DNA from 3 places in the Arthrobacter sp. CAN_A214 genome. Region 2 is predicted to be linked to each of the others. Evidence: riboswitches for the same ligand, from Rfam matches in the RefSeq annotation. Region 2 holds a riboswitch; each other region holds the start of a gene.
The links. A riboswitch is a leader RNA that binds a small molecule or an ion and turns the genes downstream of it on or off. The one in region 2 is predicted to bind S-adenosylmethionine.
Positions count from the first base shown of each region.

Region 1: it holds a riboswitch for S-adenosylmethionine, as region 2 does, so the genes downstream of both, IWX65_RS05300 (LLM class flavin-dependent oxidoreductase) here and sfnG (dimethylsulfone monooxygenase SfnG) in region 2, are expected to answer to the same signal.
Region 3: it holds a riboswitch for S-adenosylmethionine, as region 2 does, so the genes downstream of both, IWX65_RS04430 (flavin reductase family protein) here and sfnG (dimethylsulfone monooxygenase SfnG) in region 2, are expected to answer to the same signal.

Region 1 covers NZ_JADOUU010000004.1:39,521-44,505, forward strand. The annotation lists gene IWX65_RS05290 (SLC13 family permease) at 1-846, shown strand, start outside; gene IWX65_RS05295 (SDR family oxidoreductase) at 926-1,579, opposite strand; gene IWX65_RS05300 (LLM class flavin-dependent oxidoreductase) at 1,860-3,251, opposite strand; SAM riboswitch class IV at 3,289-3,402, opposite strand; gene IWX65_RS05305 (hypothetical protein) at 3,551-4,105, opposite strand; gene IWX65_RS05310 (LLM class flavin-dependent oxidoreductase) at 4,608-4,985, opposite strand, start outside.
Region 2 covers NZ_JADOUU010000005.1:128,279-133,263, reverse strand. The annotation lists gene IWX65_RS06785 (O-acetylhomoserine aminocarboxypropyltransferase/cysteine synthase family protein) at 1-1,093, opposite strand, end outside; gene sfnG (dimethylsulfone monooxygenase SfnG) at 1,093-2,247, opposite strand; SAM riboswitch class I at 2,253-2,358, opposite strand; gene IWX65_RS06775 (hypothetical protein) at 2,461-2,718, shown strand; gene acs (acetate--CoA ligase) at 2,724-4,649, opposite strand; gene IWX65_RS06765 (ABC transporter permease) at 4,640-4,985, opposite strand, start outside.
Region 3 covers NZ_JADOUU010000003.1:175,127-180,111, forward strand. The annotation lists gene IWX65_RS04420 (DUF6098 family protein) at 99-551, shown strand; gene IWX65_RS04425 (hemerythrin domain-containing protein) at 622-1,455, opposite strand; gene IWX65_RS04430 (flavin reductase family protein) at 1,522-2,028, opposite strand; SAM riboswitch class IV at 2,090-2,209, opposite strand; SAM riboswitch class IV at 2,355-2,485, shown strand; gene IWX65_RS04435 (ABC transporter substrate-binding protein) at 2,647-4,305, shown strand; gene IWX65_RS04440 (ABC transporter permease) at 4,302-4,985, shown strand, end outside.

The DNA.
Region 1 (4,985 bases), on a different contig from region 2:
TTCCTCTTCAATGCGGTACTCGCCGCTATCGCCTACGTCCTCGTGCAGGCGATCATGCACCGGCGTGGCGTCCGGAAGGCTGAAAAGGAGAGGAACGACGTCGAAGGACGGAGTGGTTCCACGCCTGCAGGTTCCGGCACCGGTTCCGTAAGCGATTCCGGCACTCCGCTGGCGGGCGCTCCCGCACGAACCGATACCGCCCTCGCCACCCCCGAGGAGCCCGCGAAAAGCGGGCCGGTCAAAGTTGCAGCGACCCCGATGCGTATCCTCACCCTGGCGGGGATCGGCGCACTCCTCTTCCTCACCACCGTCCTCGGCCTGGACGTCGGAGTAGCGTCACTGGTGATCGCCCTGGCACTGATCTTCGTGGATTCCTCCGTCCAGAAGCCAGCGGTCGAGAGCATGCCGTGGTCCGCCATCATCCTCGTCACCGGCATCGTCACCTATGTGGGCATGCTGGAGGAGATGGGGGCGCTGGAGGAACTGCAGGCAGGCATCGAAAGTCTCGGCAACAGCTCCGTTGCGGTGCTGATCACCGGTTACGTCGTGGCCATCGTGTCGGCGTTCGCCTCCACCACCGGCACCCTCGGAGTCGTCAGTCCGATCGTGACGCCCCTCGCCATGGATCCGCTGCTGACCCCGATCGGAGTCGTCACCGCCATCGCCATCAGCTCCTCCGTAGTGGATGTGAGCCCGATGTCCACCAGTGGCGCACTGCTCATGGCCAGTGCCCAGCCCAAGGACGAACGCCTTTTCTTCCGGGCGCTGCTCCTCTGGGCTATCGCGATGATCGCCGTCGTGCCGCTGCTCGTCTGGTTCGTTTTCGTCCAGCTCGGCCTCGGCTGACCGAACGATCGACGAAAGGAGGGCGCCCGGGTACACCCGGGCGCCCTCCTTTGTCAGGGGCGCTTCTGGTCGTTCGGACCTAGAGGGCCGTTTCGATCGCCTCGGCAACCGGCGTCTCGCCGCTGTTGAACTGGAGGGTCTTGTCCACGGTGCCGAGATTTCCGAGCACGACGGCGGCAACGAGCGCCACGTCCTCGCGGGACACCGAATCCTGCTGGGGCTTGTCCGACACCTCGATCTGGCCGGTTCCCGGATCCGTGGTCAGCGCACCCGGTCCGAGGATGGTCCAGGCAAGCCTCGATTTGCGTAGATGCTCGTCAGCCGCGGCCTTGGACTCGGCATAGTGGAAGAACCCGGTGTCCCCGGGAACACCGTGATCCTTGCCAGCACCGAGGTAGGACACCATGACATACCTGCCCACGCTGGCTTCCTCGGCGGCATCCATGGAGCGGATCGCGGCATCGCGGTCCACCGCGTAGGTGGCCTCAGGGCTGCTGCCGCCGGCACCTGCGGACCAGACCACGGCGTCGTGCCCGCGGAACACATCGGCCATCTCGCTCACCGACAGCGTCGACACGTCGGCGACCACCGGCGTCGCGCCTGCGATCTCGACGTCGGACGAGTGGTCCGGATTCCGGAAGATCGAGCTGACCTGGTGGCCCTGGCCGGTGAGGATTTTCGTGAGGTGCAGGGCCACTTTTCCGTGGCCTCCGATAATCGCAACGCGCGACATGTGAACTCCATTCGTTGGCGTAATTCGTTGGCGTGTTGCTTCCGACGCTATCGCCCCGCGGAGGAGTATGCCACGGGTTCCGCGCCTGGCGAAGGCCTATTCCCGCCTTCCGTACGGGGTTTCGGCGGACTTCCGGCAGGACTTCCGGGCAGGGCTTCCGGCAGGACTTCCGGCAGAGACGGTCGCCGGTCCGCGGAAGTTGGGCAGTTGTGGCTGACCGCATGCTCCACCACCCATCAGGAATGGACGACCTACGCCCGACGAACCGCGCGACGGAGCGTCAGCGACGGGCGTGCTGGAGGCGGAAGCTGCTGCCACGGTGCTCGTCCGGGAGCCGGTCGCCCTTCCCGAACAGCTTGTTCCGCAGGGTGCCCTCCACGTACTCGGTGGGGTAGGCGCCGCGCTTCTGGAGTTCGGGCACCACGTACGTGATGACGTCCTCGAACGAGCCGGGCGTGATCGCGTAGGCAAGGTTGAACCCGTCGACGTCGGTTTCTTCCACCCACGACTGCAGCTCATCGGCAATCTGCGCGCCTGAGCCGACCACGCGCGGGCCGAGCCCGCCGATCCCCGCCCACTCGGCGATGTCGCGCACCGTCCAGGGAGCGCCGTCGTCGTTCACCTTCTGGAAATTCGCGACGGCGGAGTGAATGGCGTTGGACTTCACATTGCCGAGAGGCTCGTCGGGATCGTAGACGGACAGGTCGATCCCGAGCCAACCGGATACGAGCACGAGGGCGCCCTCGTAGCTCACGTACTTCTTGTAGTCCTCGTGCTTGGCGTGGGCCTTTTCCTCGGTCTCATCGGTGATCACCGTGAGCATGGTGTAGATGCGCACCGAGTATCGGTCGCGGCCGGCGGCCTCGGCGGCGTCACGGATCTTCGTGACGGCGTCCTTGAGGATGGCCTTGGTGGGCGCTCCCACGAACACCGCTTCGGCGTTGCCGGCCGCAAAGTCGATGCCCCTCGACGACGCCCCCGCCTGGTAGATGACGGGCGTGCGCTGCGGCGACGGCTCGCTGAGGTGGATTCCCGGCACGGTGAAGTATTTGCCGTCGTGCCCGATTTCATGCACTTTCGACGGGTCGGTGAAGATGCCGTTCTCCACATCCCGGACGACGGCGTCGTCTTCCCACGACCCTTCGAGCAGCTTGTAGAGCACTTCGAGGTACTCGTCGGCGTGGTTGTAGCGCTCGTCGTGCTCGAGCTGGTCCTCGTTGCCCATATTGCGGGCAGCCGAGGGGAGGTAGCCGGTGACGACATTCCAGCCAACCCGGCCGTTAGTGAGGTGATCGAGCGTCGAGAGCCGGCGCGCGAACGGATACGGATGCTCATAGGCGGTGCCCGCGGTGACGCCGAAGCCGAGGTGCTCGGTGACGAGTGCCATCGCGGACACCAGCAGGAACGGATCATTGACCGGAGTCTGGGTGCCCTGGCGCAGGGTGGCTTCATTGGAGCCGCCGAAGACGTCGTACGTGCCGAGCACGTCGGCGATGAAGAGTCCGTCGAAGAGGCCCTTCTCGAGGGTCTGTGCGAGGTCGGCCCAGTAGCGGAGGTCCTTGTACCGGTGCGACTGGTCGTCGGGGTGGCGCCACAGCCCCGGCGACTGGTGGCCCACGCAGTTCATGTCGAAGGCGTTGAAACGGATCTGGCGTGGCGCATTTGCGGGCATTGCACTCCTCGAACAACCGGGCACCGCCATTGAGGAAGCGCCATACTTGCCCGCGCGCATACCGCCGGGCCGAATCCTCACCTGGGGCACCCCACTACAGCGAGAGGGTTGCCGTCCAACGAACCAGGGTTTTGCGTTGGAACTCTTGATTCTTGGTTCCGACCCTAGACGACGCACGACGGCGGCGTCGAGGTGGCCGTGTCATACGGGGACATCTGCACGACGGCAGCGGAACCTGCGGAACGTGCGCACGGAAGAGGTTCCCACCTTTCGTGCGCACGGTCCGTTTCAGTCCTCGATCAGTGCGTGTCCTCCTTCGGGCAGCTGATGCTCGGATTCCACTGCGCGAACACTCCTGCCGGATTGTGCTTCCAGACCCATGCGTGGAGGCTGTGTCTGTACGGCGCCTGCGAATCCGCCGCTTCCGAATTGAAGGTGACTCCTCCGAGGACCGGTGCCTTCTTCGCGGTGGAAAGGAACTCCGCCGCAACGAGGCGATAGTACTCGTGGTTTCCGTACTTCACCGGCATATAGACCAGCGCTTCCGGTTTCGAGGCGTCGGTCTTCTTGTCGATCAGCTTGCTCTTCGCGTAGTGCACACCCATTGCGCCCACTCCGGGCAACTCGATGCAATCGGTGACGCGCTCATAGCCGTCCTTGATGGCCCGGTCCAGCCAGGTATAACGCGCGGTGGACCGAGCGATCTCGTACACCACTTCCTGGCTCGACGCGTGGTCCGATGAACCTGAATTGCCCGATGATCCCCCATGGGCGAAGGCTGCGCTCGGCGTGAGTCCCGCAGCGAAGACCGCCGTGAACACCATCGCCGTTATCTTGGTTCTTGTTCTGTTCATTGCCTGCTCCAACCCCGAATTACGAATACTCCCAGCGGGAAGAAGGCGCCGCAGCCAGGACCGAGAGGGTCCTGCCAGCACGTCGAGGGTTTCCGGGAACTGCCGCAGCCTGCGCTGGACGGCCATTATTCCGCGCTGTCTTTGCTACCTCTACCGTTCCTTCGTGCCCTCGCTTGGAAGCGCGCTCGTCAACGGCCGGTTGACACTGCAGTTTTCACCCTCTGGGGCTGCACGGTTGGACTCGTCCAGGAGGCCGACGTGGCGATCGGAGGACGCTCCCACGTGGTGGGGGCTTCAGGGTAGGCCTCCGCCAACAGAGAGGTCAATAGGTAATCCGACCCTCCTGTGCAGTAACGGCTACGCCACTACAGGAGACGCGAACTCCGTCACCTCCCTCAGGCACCGGGTGTGCCGTGGGAAGGGTGAAGAACCCCCGGCGATACGCCGGTATCCGGAGTTTCACCCACCGCACGCCCCAGCACGCGCGCAGCCGACTACGGCATCAGGCGCTGACAGAACTCTCGTTGTCGAGCAGCCGGCGCGCCGCTTTGCGGGTCTCATGGGTGGGGCCGTCCGGTACATGTGCCGGACGCCGGGAATCCAGCTCACGCCGAAGCTCGGGGAGGACGAATTCGCCGAACAGGTCCAGCTGCTCGAGGACGGTCTTGAGGGGCAGACCCGCATGGTCGATGAGGAAAAGCTGCCGCTGGTAGTCGCCGAAGTACTCCTGGAACGTCAGGGTCTTCTCGAGGACCTCCTGGGGGCTACCGACGCTCAGCGGGGTTTGCGCGGTGAAGTCCTCCATCGACGGTCCGTGTCCGTAGACCGGGGCGTTGTCGAAGTACGGCCGGAATTCGTTCACAGCGTCCTGCGAGTTCTT
Region 2 (4,985 bases):
AGGCCAGCTGCAGCGATTCGATGAATTTCTGTCCCGCTGCACGTCCGCCCTTGACGCCGAAGCTGAAAACGGAACCGGGGCCATTCGGAAAGTACTTCCGCGCGCGGGCGGAATGCTGATGCGTCGGAAGTCCCGCATAGTTCACGTACTCGATCCGCGGGTCGGACTGCAGCCATTCGGCGACGGCCTGGGCATTCTTCAGATGCTCGTCAAGGCGCTGGGCGAGGGTTTCGACGCCCTGCAGCAGCTGGAAGGCCGACATCGGCGACAACGACGGCCCGATGTCGCGCAGCTGCTCCGTGCGGAGCTTCGTGAGGAAACCGTATTCGCCGAAATTGGCCCACCACTGGATGTTGCCGTAGGAGGGCACGGGTTCGGTCATCATGGGGAACTTGCCGTTGCCCCAGTCGAAGCGGCCGCTCTCCACGATCACGCCGCCAAGCGTGGTTCCGTGGCCGCCGATGAACTTGGTGGCGGAGTGGATCACGATGTCGGCACCGTGTTCGATCGGCCGGATGAGGTACGGCGTGCTGAGCGTGGAATCGACGATGAAGGGCACTCCGGCGTCGGATGCGACTTTCGCGAGTCCCTCGAGGTCGGCGATCTCACCGGAAGGGTTGGCGATGACCTCGGCGTAGACGGCCTTGGTGTTGTCCTGGATGGCCGCCGCGTAGTCCGCGGGGTCCGTGCCGGGGACGAAGGTGGTCTCGATTCCGAAGCGGCGCAGCGTGACGTCGAGCTGCGTCACCGTTCCGCCATACAGCTGGGACGCCGCGACGATGTGGTCGCCGGCCTGGCAGAGGGCGGCGAAGGTGATGAACTCGGCGCTCATGCCCGATGCCGTGGCCACCGCTCCGATGCCGCCCTCCAGGGAGGCGATGCGTTCCTCGAACGCGGCGACGGTGGGGTTGCCGATGCGGGAGTAGATATTGCCGTACTTCTGCAGTGCGAAGAGGTTTGCGGCGTCATTGGTGTCCTTGAACACGAACGACGTCGTCTGGTAGATGGGCACTGCGCGTGCGCCGTGCGTTGCATCGGGTGTACCGCCGGCGTGGAGTGCGCGGGTACGGAAACCGAAGGTCTTCTCTGCCATCAGACGCCTGCCTTGCTGGTAACGGGTGTGTCCAGGTGGAAGTCGACGCCCGCCTTCACCGCGGCGTCCGCCTCGAGTTCGCGGACGATCGGCATCACGTCCCTGCCGAAGGCTTCGACTTCCTCCTGGAAGTGGAGGTAGCACGTGAGGAGGAGGTTCACCCCGATTTTCTTGTACTCGACGATCCGCTCGGCGATCTGCTCGGGGGTGCCGATGAGCTGGGTCTTGAAGCCGTCGTTGTACTGGATGAGGTCCTCGAACGAGGAATCCGCCCACATGCCCTTTCCGTCGACGGTGGAGGCGCCGGCTTCCTGGACGGCGTCGCGGAAGCCCTCGACGGCCGGACGGTGCGCCTTCGCGACAATCTCGCGGAGTGTCTCCCGGGCCTCCTTTTCGGTGTCGCGGGCAATGACGAAGCCGTTGAGCCCGAACTTCGGGGACCGTCCTACCTGCCCGGCTGACGCCTGGACCCCCGCAATGTTCTCCCGAAAGCCCTCGAGGTCCTTGCCGTTCGAGAAGTACCAGTCGGCCACGCGCCCGGCGGTGGCCTGGGCCGCCGTCGAATTCCCTCCGAAGAAGATCTCGGGGTGCGCACGCCCGGGAACGTCCACGGGCGGCGGGTTCAGCGTGAAATCGGTGATGTTGTAGTACTTGCCCTCCTGCGAGAAGTTCGTCTCGGTCCAGAGGCCGCGCAGGATCCGGATGAATTCCTCGGTGCGCACGTACCGCTCATCGTGCTCCAGCCAGGGCAGGCCGAAACCGGTGAACTCGTTCTTCAGCCAGCCGGACACGATGTTGACGGCGGCCCGCCCGTTGGAGATGTGGTCGGCGGTGATGATGAACTTCGCCAACACACCGGGTTGCCACATGCCGGGGTGGACGGCGGCGATCACCTTCAGTTTCTCGGTGGCCGCGAGCAGGGCGAGGGAGAACGACGTCGCCTCGTGCTGCTTGTCGGCACCGTACGATGCCGCGTAGCGGGTCTGGGACAGTGCATATTCGAAGCCGGCATCCTCGGCGATCCGGGCCAGCTTCTTGTTGTAGTCGAAGTCCCAGCTGGTGCGCTGCTCGATGGTCGAGACCACGAGCCCACCGCTGACGTTCGGGACCCAGTAGGCGAACTTGAGTGGTTGGGAAAGATCGGGAGTGCTCATGAAATCCTCCATCGGCCCTGGCGGTAGCACCCTATCGCCGAGCGCTTGGAGCACGGGCCAGGGTTGCTGCGGCGTCAGTGAGCCAGATCTCTCGGCCGCTCGGGATGGTCACCTTCGAGTCTGACAGGGGGCAGGGGGCGGCACAAAGAATATGTCGTCCGGAGAACGTCACATTGGGGCGGGCAACTCCGTGGCGTCCCGTAACCTTGATCGATGGAATCCTGGCGGTCAGCGGAACGTACCAGCGAGCCGGCATTGTGGCGGACCGTGTTCTGGGCGGCTGCCGTGGTGGCTGCCACCCTCCTTCTCAGCATCGTCCTGGTGCTTCGTGACCCGGGCCCTTCCGTCAGTGGATGGTTCTATGTCCAGCAGGCAGGGATGCTGGTCCCCTGCTCAGCGTTCGCCCTGCTGGCCCTCGGAAAGTGGCGCCGGGCCCGCAAGGCAGTCGGGCAGCGGCAGGCCGCCCGCTAGCGCCGCTACCGCCCGGCCAGCACCGCCGCAATGCCCGGAATGCAGCCCTCGTTCTGCAGCGACGTGGTATCCCCGAGCGTGCCGCCCTCGTACAGCTGGGTCAGCAGCCGGCGCATGATCTTGCCGGAGCGCGTCTTCGGAACATCGTCCACCACCACGACGGCGGCAGGCCGTGCGACCGGCCCGATCACCTTCGTGACGTGGGCCCGCAGCGCCGAACCGATGTCCTGCGAGCGGTCCGCACCGGGGGCCAGCACCACGAAGGCCGCAATCGCATGCCCTGTCAACGGGTCCGCCACCGGGCACACTCCGGCCTCCGTGACGAAGGGGTGCGCCACGAGCGCCGACTCGATCTCGATCGTCGACAGCCGGTGCCCCGACACGTTGATGACGTCGTCCACCCGGCCCAGGATCCAGGTGTCGCCGTCGTCGTCGTACTTGGCCCCGTCACCAGCGAGGAACCAGCCCTGCGCCGCGAACTTCCGCCAGTAGGAGTCGAGGTAGCGCTGCGGATCGCCCCACACGGTCCGGGCCATGGCGGGACCGTGCCGGTCCACCACGATGAGCCCCTGGACGCCCGGCGGTACGGGATCTCCGGCGTCGTCGACAATGCGGGTGCTGACCCCTGGTAGCGCGCGCGAGGCGCAGCCCGGCTTGAAGGACTCGTCCGATTGACTGGGGGAGAGCACCGTGGCGCCTGTCTCGGACTGCCACCAGGTATCCACGACGGGTACGGTTCCCCGGCCGAGGTTGGCCCGGAACCAGCGCCAGGCCTCGGGGTTGACGGCCTCTCCGACGGTTCCGAGGACGCGGATGCTCGAGAGGTCGTACCCGGCGGGAACGCCGTCGGGGAACCAGCCCATGAGCGAGCGCACCAGCGTGGGGGCGGTGTAGTAGCTGGTGACGCCGTAGCGCTCGATGACCTCGAAGTGGCGGCCGGTGTGCGGGGTGTTGGGCGTTCCCTCGAAGATCACCTGCGTGGCGCCGTTGGAGAGCGGGCCGTAGATCTCATAGGTGTGGGCGGTGACCCAGGCGAGGTCGGCCGTGCACCAGTGGACATCCGTGGAGCGCAGCGCCGGGTCGGGGTTGCTGAACAGGTGCTCGAAGCTCCACGAGGCCTGCGTGAGATAACCGCCCGAGGTGTGCACCAGGCCCTTCGGTTTCCCCGTGGTGCCCGAGGTGTACATGATGAACAGCGGCGTTTCGGCGTCGAACGCCTCCGCTTCGTGGAACGGCGACGCAATGTCGACGGCCTCATGCCACCAGACGTCTCGTCCCGGTGTCCAGCCGATCTCCGAGCCGGTGCGACGGATCACGAGGACATGCTCGATGGAATCCACACCGGCGACGGCGGCGTCGGCGTTGCCCTTGACGGGTACCGCCTTCCCCCGGCGGTACTGTCCGTCAGTGGTGACGAGCAGTTTCGCCCCGGTGTCCTCGACCCGGAAGCGCAGTGCCTCGGCTGAGAAGCCACCGAAGACGAGCGAGTGGACGGCTCCGATCCGGGCGCAGGCCAGCGTCACCACCACCGTTTCGACGAGGACGGGAAGGTAGATGACCACGCGGTCGCCCTTCCCGACGCCGAGGGCAGATAGCGCGTTCGCTGCGCGGGCCACATCCTCCTCCAGCTCGGAGTAGGTGACCGCGCGGCGGTCGCCCGGCTCGCCTTCGAAGAACAGCGCGGTCCTGCCGCCGTTGCCCGCAGCGACGTGCCGGTCCACACAGTTCTCGGCGACGTTGAGTTTTCCGCCCGCGAACCATTCGATCACCGGGACGGACAGGTCGCCGTCCGGCGCCGGCCGTGCCGGCTCGAAGGTGTGGGCCGTGTGCCATTCCTCGGCCCAGTCGAGCCGGCGGGCCTGCTCTTCCCAGAACGCGATGCGCCCGGTTTCGGTCCGGAGGGAGTCCTGCTCGCCAATCCTCACACCCATCGCCGGACAGCCCACCTTTCAGCCAGGCCCAGCAGGGCATCCGTGGTCTTGCCGATCACTGCGAGCAGGATGATCGCCAGGAGGATGCGGTCAACCCGGCCGTTGTTCTGCGAATCGATGAGCAGGAATCCGAGGCCCATCGAGGACGCGATGAGTTCGGCTGCCACCAGGAACAGCCAGGACTGCGCCAGAGCGAGCCTCAGCCCGGAAAAGAGTGCGGGAACGACGGCGGGCAACTGCACGGTGGTGAGGAGCCGGACGCCGCTCAGCCCGAAGGCCCGCGCTGCCTCCACCAGGTTGCGGTCCACGTGGCGCAGCCCGAGGTAGAGCGTGGTG
Region 3 (4,985 bases), on a different contig from region 2:
GGAACAGGAATATCTCACCTCGCACAGCAGCAGTAAAGAGCAGGTTCGCGCTGTCCCGGCTGTTGAGGCCGGGGACAACCCTTCCTAGGCTTAGGCACATGAAATCCGCCACCGCACCGCGCAAAGCAGAATCCGGGGAGCTCACCCTCTCCAGCCTCGCTGAACTCGCGGATCTCGTGCCGTCCGGCGACTACCTCTACCTGCGGTACTCCAAGGGCTTCGAAGCCGATAGGGATTCCAATAGTCTCGACGCCGAGAGCGGGCTGACGCTGCCAGGATTGTCCGTCAACCCCCTCACACCGGAGTCGTGGTGGACCCGGCCGCTCAAGGACTGGCTTGCACGCCAGATCTGCCAGTACGAGCACCTTGCGGAGGACGAGGACCGCTACGCATGGGTACTCACCGGGGCGTGCGTGGGCCGGGGCCCGGACTGCGAGCCGCTGCTCGTCGACGTCCGTCCGCTCGGCCGGCTCGATCCAGAGGTGCTGCAGGAAGCAAAGCGGGTCTACGAGGAGCAATTCGATGCCGGCGAACGGCCGTCGCAGGACTGAACTCGATCCAGCCAGGACCGGATCGAGACTGAACCGCCAAAGCCGAGCCGGAATCGATCGGATTGAGCGTTCAGCGGCGGGTCCGCCGGGTGAGCGAGCGGAACACCAGCTCTCCCGCTACAGCTCCCCCGGCCGCGACAGCGACAACGCCCGCGACAGGAGGCCGGCGTCGTCCGCTCCCATCGGACCGTCGGCCCACCCTGCTCGTGGTTGGGTCCTCTCCGCGTGTCAGGAGCGGGAGGTGCTCGATCGAATGGGCTACCCGCGCCAGCAGGGTGCTCGTGCGATGGAGAACCGGTGAAACGGCTTTCGGCCTCTGCAGTATTGCGGTGTCGACCGCGTCGCGGATGCGGTCGATGAGTGAAAGCGGAACTGCCGCGACGGCGTTGCCTGGCGGCCGCCTTGCCACGACCGGATGAGCGCGGGTGGGGGCGGTTCTGCGGACCACCTCCCAGGAGATGCCCATCAGCTGAAGCAGGCGTTTGCTCACCACTTCCTGCAGCCGGGGGAAAAGCTTGTCCTCCTCGTCGCGTACGTCCTCCCCCAGCACCTCGACCAGCCGGTCGAGTACGCGTTCCCGCTCCGGGTCCCCCTCCTCGAGGGTTTCAAGCCGCGTCACCAGTTCATTGACCTCCTGGTGCTCCTGCTCCACCTCAAGGGTGAGTTGTTCACCATCGGGCAGGACCCGCCGCACCACGGGCCACAGCACCGCCTCCTCGGCGAAGGCGTGGGGAAACACCAGCCGGTAGATGCGCCGCAGCACATCGCCCTGCTCGGCTCCTCTCGATCCTTCCAGTTCCTTCAGCAAGGCGTTGAGCTTGACGTGGTCGTTCTTCTGCCGAACCAGGACGCTCGTGGGGCCACCCAGCTCCGCAACGGTCTGGTGTGCGACTGACGGGTACATGGGCGTCCTTTCGGAGGGAGTTTCCGGTATCAGTACCCCGGAGGACCCGATTCGAAACACTTGCCGCTACACCAGCGACGGCTCCGGCAGCCGGTGGAATTCGGAGGCGTGGAACACGAGCGGCACGGAGTCCTTGTCCTCGAACTGCAGGCCGTGCACCCGGAGGAGCACCACCTGGTGATCTCCGGCGGGATACTCCGCCTCGACCGAGCAGTCCAGCCACAGTACGGCGTCGGAGAGCAGTACGGCGCCGGCGGGCGTGACTTCGATGTCGAGTGCTGCGAACCGGTCGGCTGACTTCGACGCGATCTGCAGGCAGGCATCCTTCTGCCCGGAGGCCAGGACCGAAACACCGATACGGGGTTGCTTTCGCAGCTCCGGCCAGGTGCGCGAGGTGTTCTGGATGGCGAACATCACCAGTGGCGGATCGAGCGACACCCCGACGGTGAACGAGGAAGCAACAATGCCCTCGGGAACTCCGTCCACCCGGGCACAGAGCGCTGCGATCCCTGAGGGAAAGCGCCCGAAAGCCTGCCGTAGAACCGCCGGCTCCAGATTGACATTCAACGCCATGCCCACTTCCTTCGAAAAAGGCGTCGTCCCGCGTACCGAAAAGCAGAAGGCAGCGGGGGAAACGCCGTACTTGCCCCTCGGGCGAAAACTGCCCAGCGGCCGAATCATCACCTGGAGCACCCCGCTACGACGAGAGGGTTGCTGTCCAGCCGGCCAGGGCCTGTGGCTGGAACTCTTGATTGCGCCTCCCACGCTAGGGGCATCCCGAGCCCGCCGTCAACGCCGGGCACGACACAGAACGTAAGAAAGCTGCTGTCCGCCCTTTATGACCGTCTGTGACCTGACCCGACTGGACAGCGGAAAGATCCGGCATACAGTGGGGTCAGCTTCAAGAGATGCGGCCGTCAAGCTCCGACTTGGCCGCGCACCAACCCCATGCTTTCCGGGTGGTTCGGATGACGAAGTGGGCTGCACCCACCGCATCTGTTGCGGCGTCCGGTGCGGTCAAGAGCAATCGGAAGGATGACGCATGATGCGTTTCCACAGCTGTCCACTTCTCACCGCCTGACGCCACCCCGCCTGCGGCACCGGCCCTGCCGGCCACCGTCGCCGCCATTTCCCATTGCGCAGTCCCTGCCGCGATGACCCATGCCCGCTTCCTCGCACAGAAGGAACCTCATGTCCCTGTCTTTTCATGCCCGCTTCCGGGTCCGCCGCACCCTGACCCGCGGCGCAACCCTCGCCGTCGTCGCCGGCCTGCTCGCGTCCTGCGCCTCCCCTGCCGGGACACAGACCGTGCCCGCTGACGCCACGCCCGTGGACGGCGGGGTCCTCAATGTCTCGATCTCCGCCGAGCCCGGCTGCCTCGACGGCCACGGCATCTCGGCGACACAGCAGCAGTTCCTGGGCCGGCTGATCTACGACAACGTGGTCACGCTCGACGACGACGGCGAGATCGCCCCCTATCTCGCCGAGTCCTGGGACATCTCCGAGGACGGCAGGACGTACACGTTCCACCTGCGTCAGGACGTGACGTTCAGCGACGGGTCGCCATGGAACGCGACCGTGTTCCAGCAGAACCTCGAGCACATGCGGGACCCGGCCACGAAATCTCCGCTGGCCGCCGCCTACATCGCACCCTACGTCGATGGAACGGTGATCGACGACTACACCTTCGAAGCGCACCTCGAGTACGCCTACACCCCCTTCCTCTACACGCTCGCGCAGTCCTGGCTGGGCATGAACTCGGGCAAGGCCATCACCGAGTCGCCGGAAACCCTGTGCCAGAACCCGGTGGGATCCGGGCCCTACGTCCTCGAGGCCTACCAGCCGGGACAGAGCATCAGCTACGCCAAGCGGGAGGGATACGGCTGGGCTCCCGACTGGCTGGGCGGATCCGGCGAGGCCCACCTGGACGGCGTCGAAGTCACCGTGGTCGCCGAGCCCGTGATCCGCTACCAGTCCCTCGTGTCGGGCCAGTACGGGCTGACGGAGAACCTCGCGCCGCAGAACGCGGCCGCGGTGCAGGCGGACCCGGCGTTCACCTACGAGAACCTGCCGCGCACCGGCAGCCCGTACGTGCTCGGCTTCAACCTGAACCGGGAGCCCTTCAGCGACCCGGCCGTCCGGGAAGCCTTTACCACCGCCGTGGACACCAGGGCGGTCACGGAAAGCCTCGGCTTCGGCACCTACACCCCCATCGACTCGTACCTGTCGAAGGAGAGCAAATACTACGATCCCTCGGTGGAAGGCACACTGGCCCACGATCCCGAGCGCGCAGACCAGCTGCTCGACGACGCCGGTTGGGACTCCCGCGACGCCGAGGGCTTCCGCACCAAGGACGGCGAGCGGCTGACCGTCGAAGTTCCCACAGTGGAAGCCTCGGCTCCCAGTCCCCTCCTCGTCCAGCTGCAGGGCGAGGTCCGGAAGGTAGGGATCGAGCTGGAGATCATCCAGCTTCCCCAGGCACAACTCACGGAACTGAGGTACGCCGGAGACTATGACGCCCTGGCCGGAGTGTGGCACACCAACACCACGGACGTCCTGTTCATCCGGTACCACTCCTCGGAAATCACCGGCGAGCGCATCGGCCAGAATTCCTCCTACGTGAACGACCCGGAACTGGATGAGATCCTGCTGCGGGCTCGCGGCGCGGCCGATGGCCCGGACGCGGCGGAGGCCTACTCCCAGGCACAGCACCGGCTCACCGATCTGGTGCCGGGGCTGCCCCTCTACGAGAATCCGAGCCAGTTCGCCTACTCGAACTCGGTGCAGGGCGTAGCCACGGACACGTCCCACCCCGTTCCCGTCCTCACCTACGCCTGGCTTGCGCAGTGACGGCAACCTTGGCCCCGGGAAGCACGAGAAAGACCGGCCGGCCCGGTGCAATGGCCCGCCGCGTCGCACTCCGCCTCGTCGTGGGAGTCGGAGTGCTGTGGGGAGCCGCAACCCTCACCTTCCTGGCGGTGTACCTCATCCCGGGAGACACGGCGCTCCTGATCCTGGGCGGACCCGATGCCCGACTCACTCCGGAGGCGATCGACCGCGTGCGCCAGGACTACCTGCTCGATGAGCCCCTGGCCATCCAGTACCTGCACTACCTGGGCGGGCTGCTCCAGGGAGACCTCGGCCAGTCCTACCGGCTGCGCATCCCCGTCACGGAGGCCATCGGGCAACAGATCGGTTCGACGGCGCAGCTCGCCGGTGCCGCCGCTCTTCTCGCCCTGCCGCTCACGTTCGCCGTCGCCCTTGCCTCGGCACAGCGGCGCCCGTGGATCCGCTCGCTGGTATCCGGTGTGGAGGTGGTGTGCGCCGCGACCCCCACTTTCGTGATCGGCTTCGTCCTGCTGATGGTGTTCTCGTTCAGCCTGCACTGGTTCCCGATCGGCGGCAACCAGGGGCCGGCGTCGCTCGTGCTGCCCGCACTGACGCTCGCACTCGCGGTATTCGGTCCGCTCTCGCAGGTACTCCGCAACGAGCTCGACGACGTGCTGGAGCAGGCTTTCGTCCTCACCGCC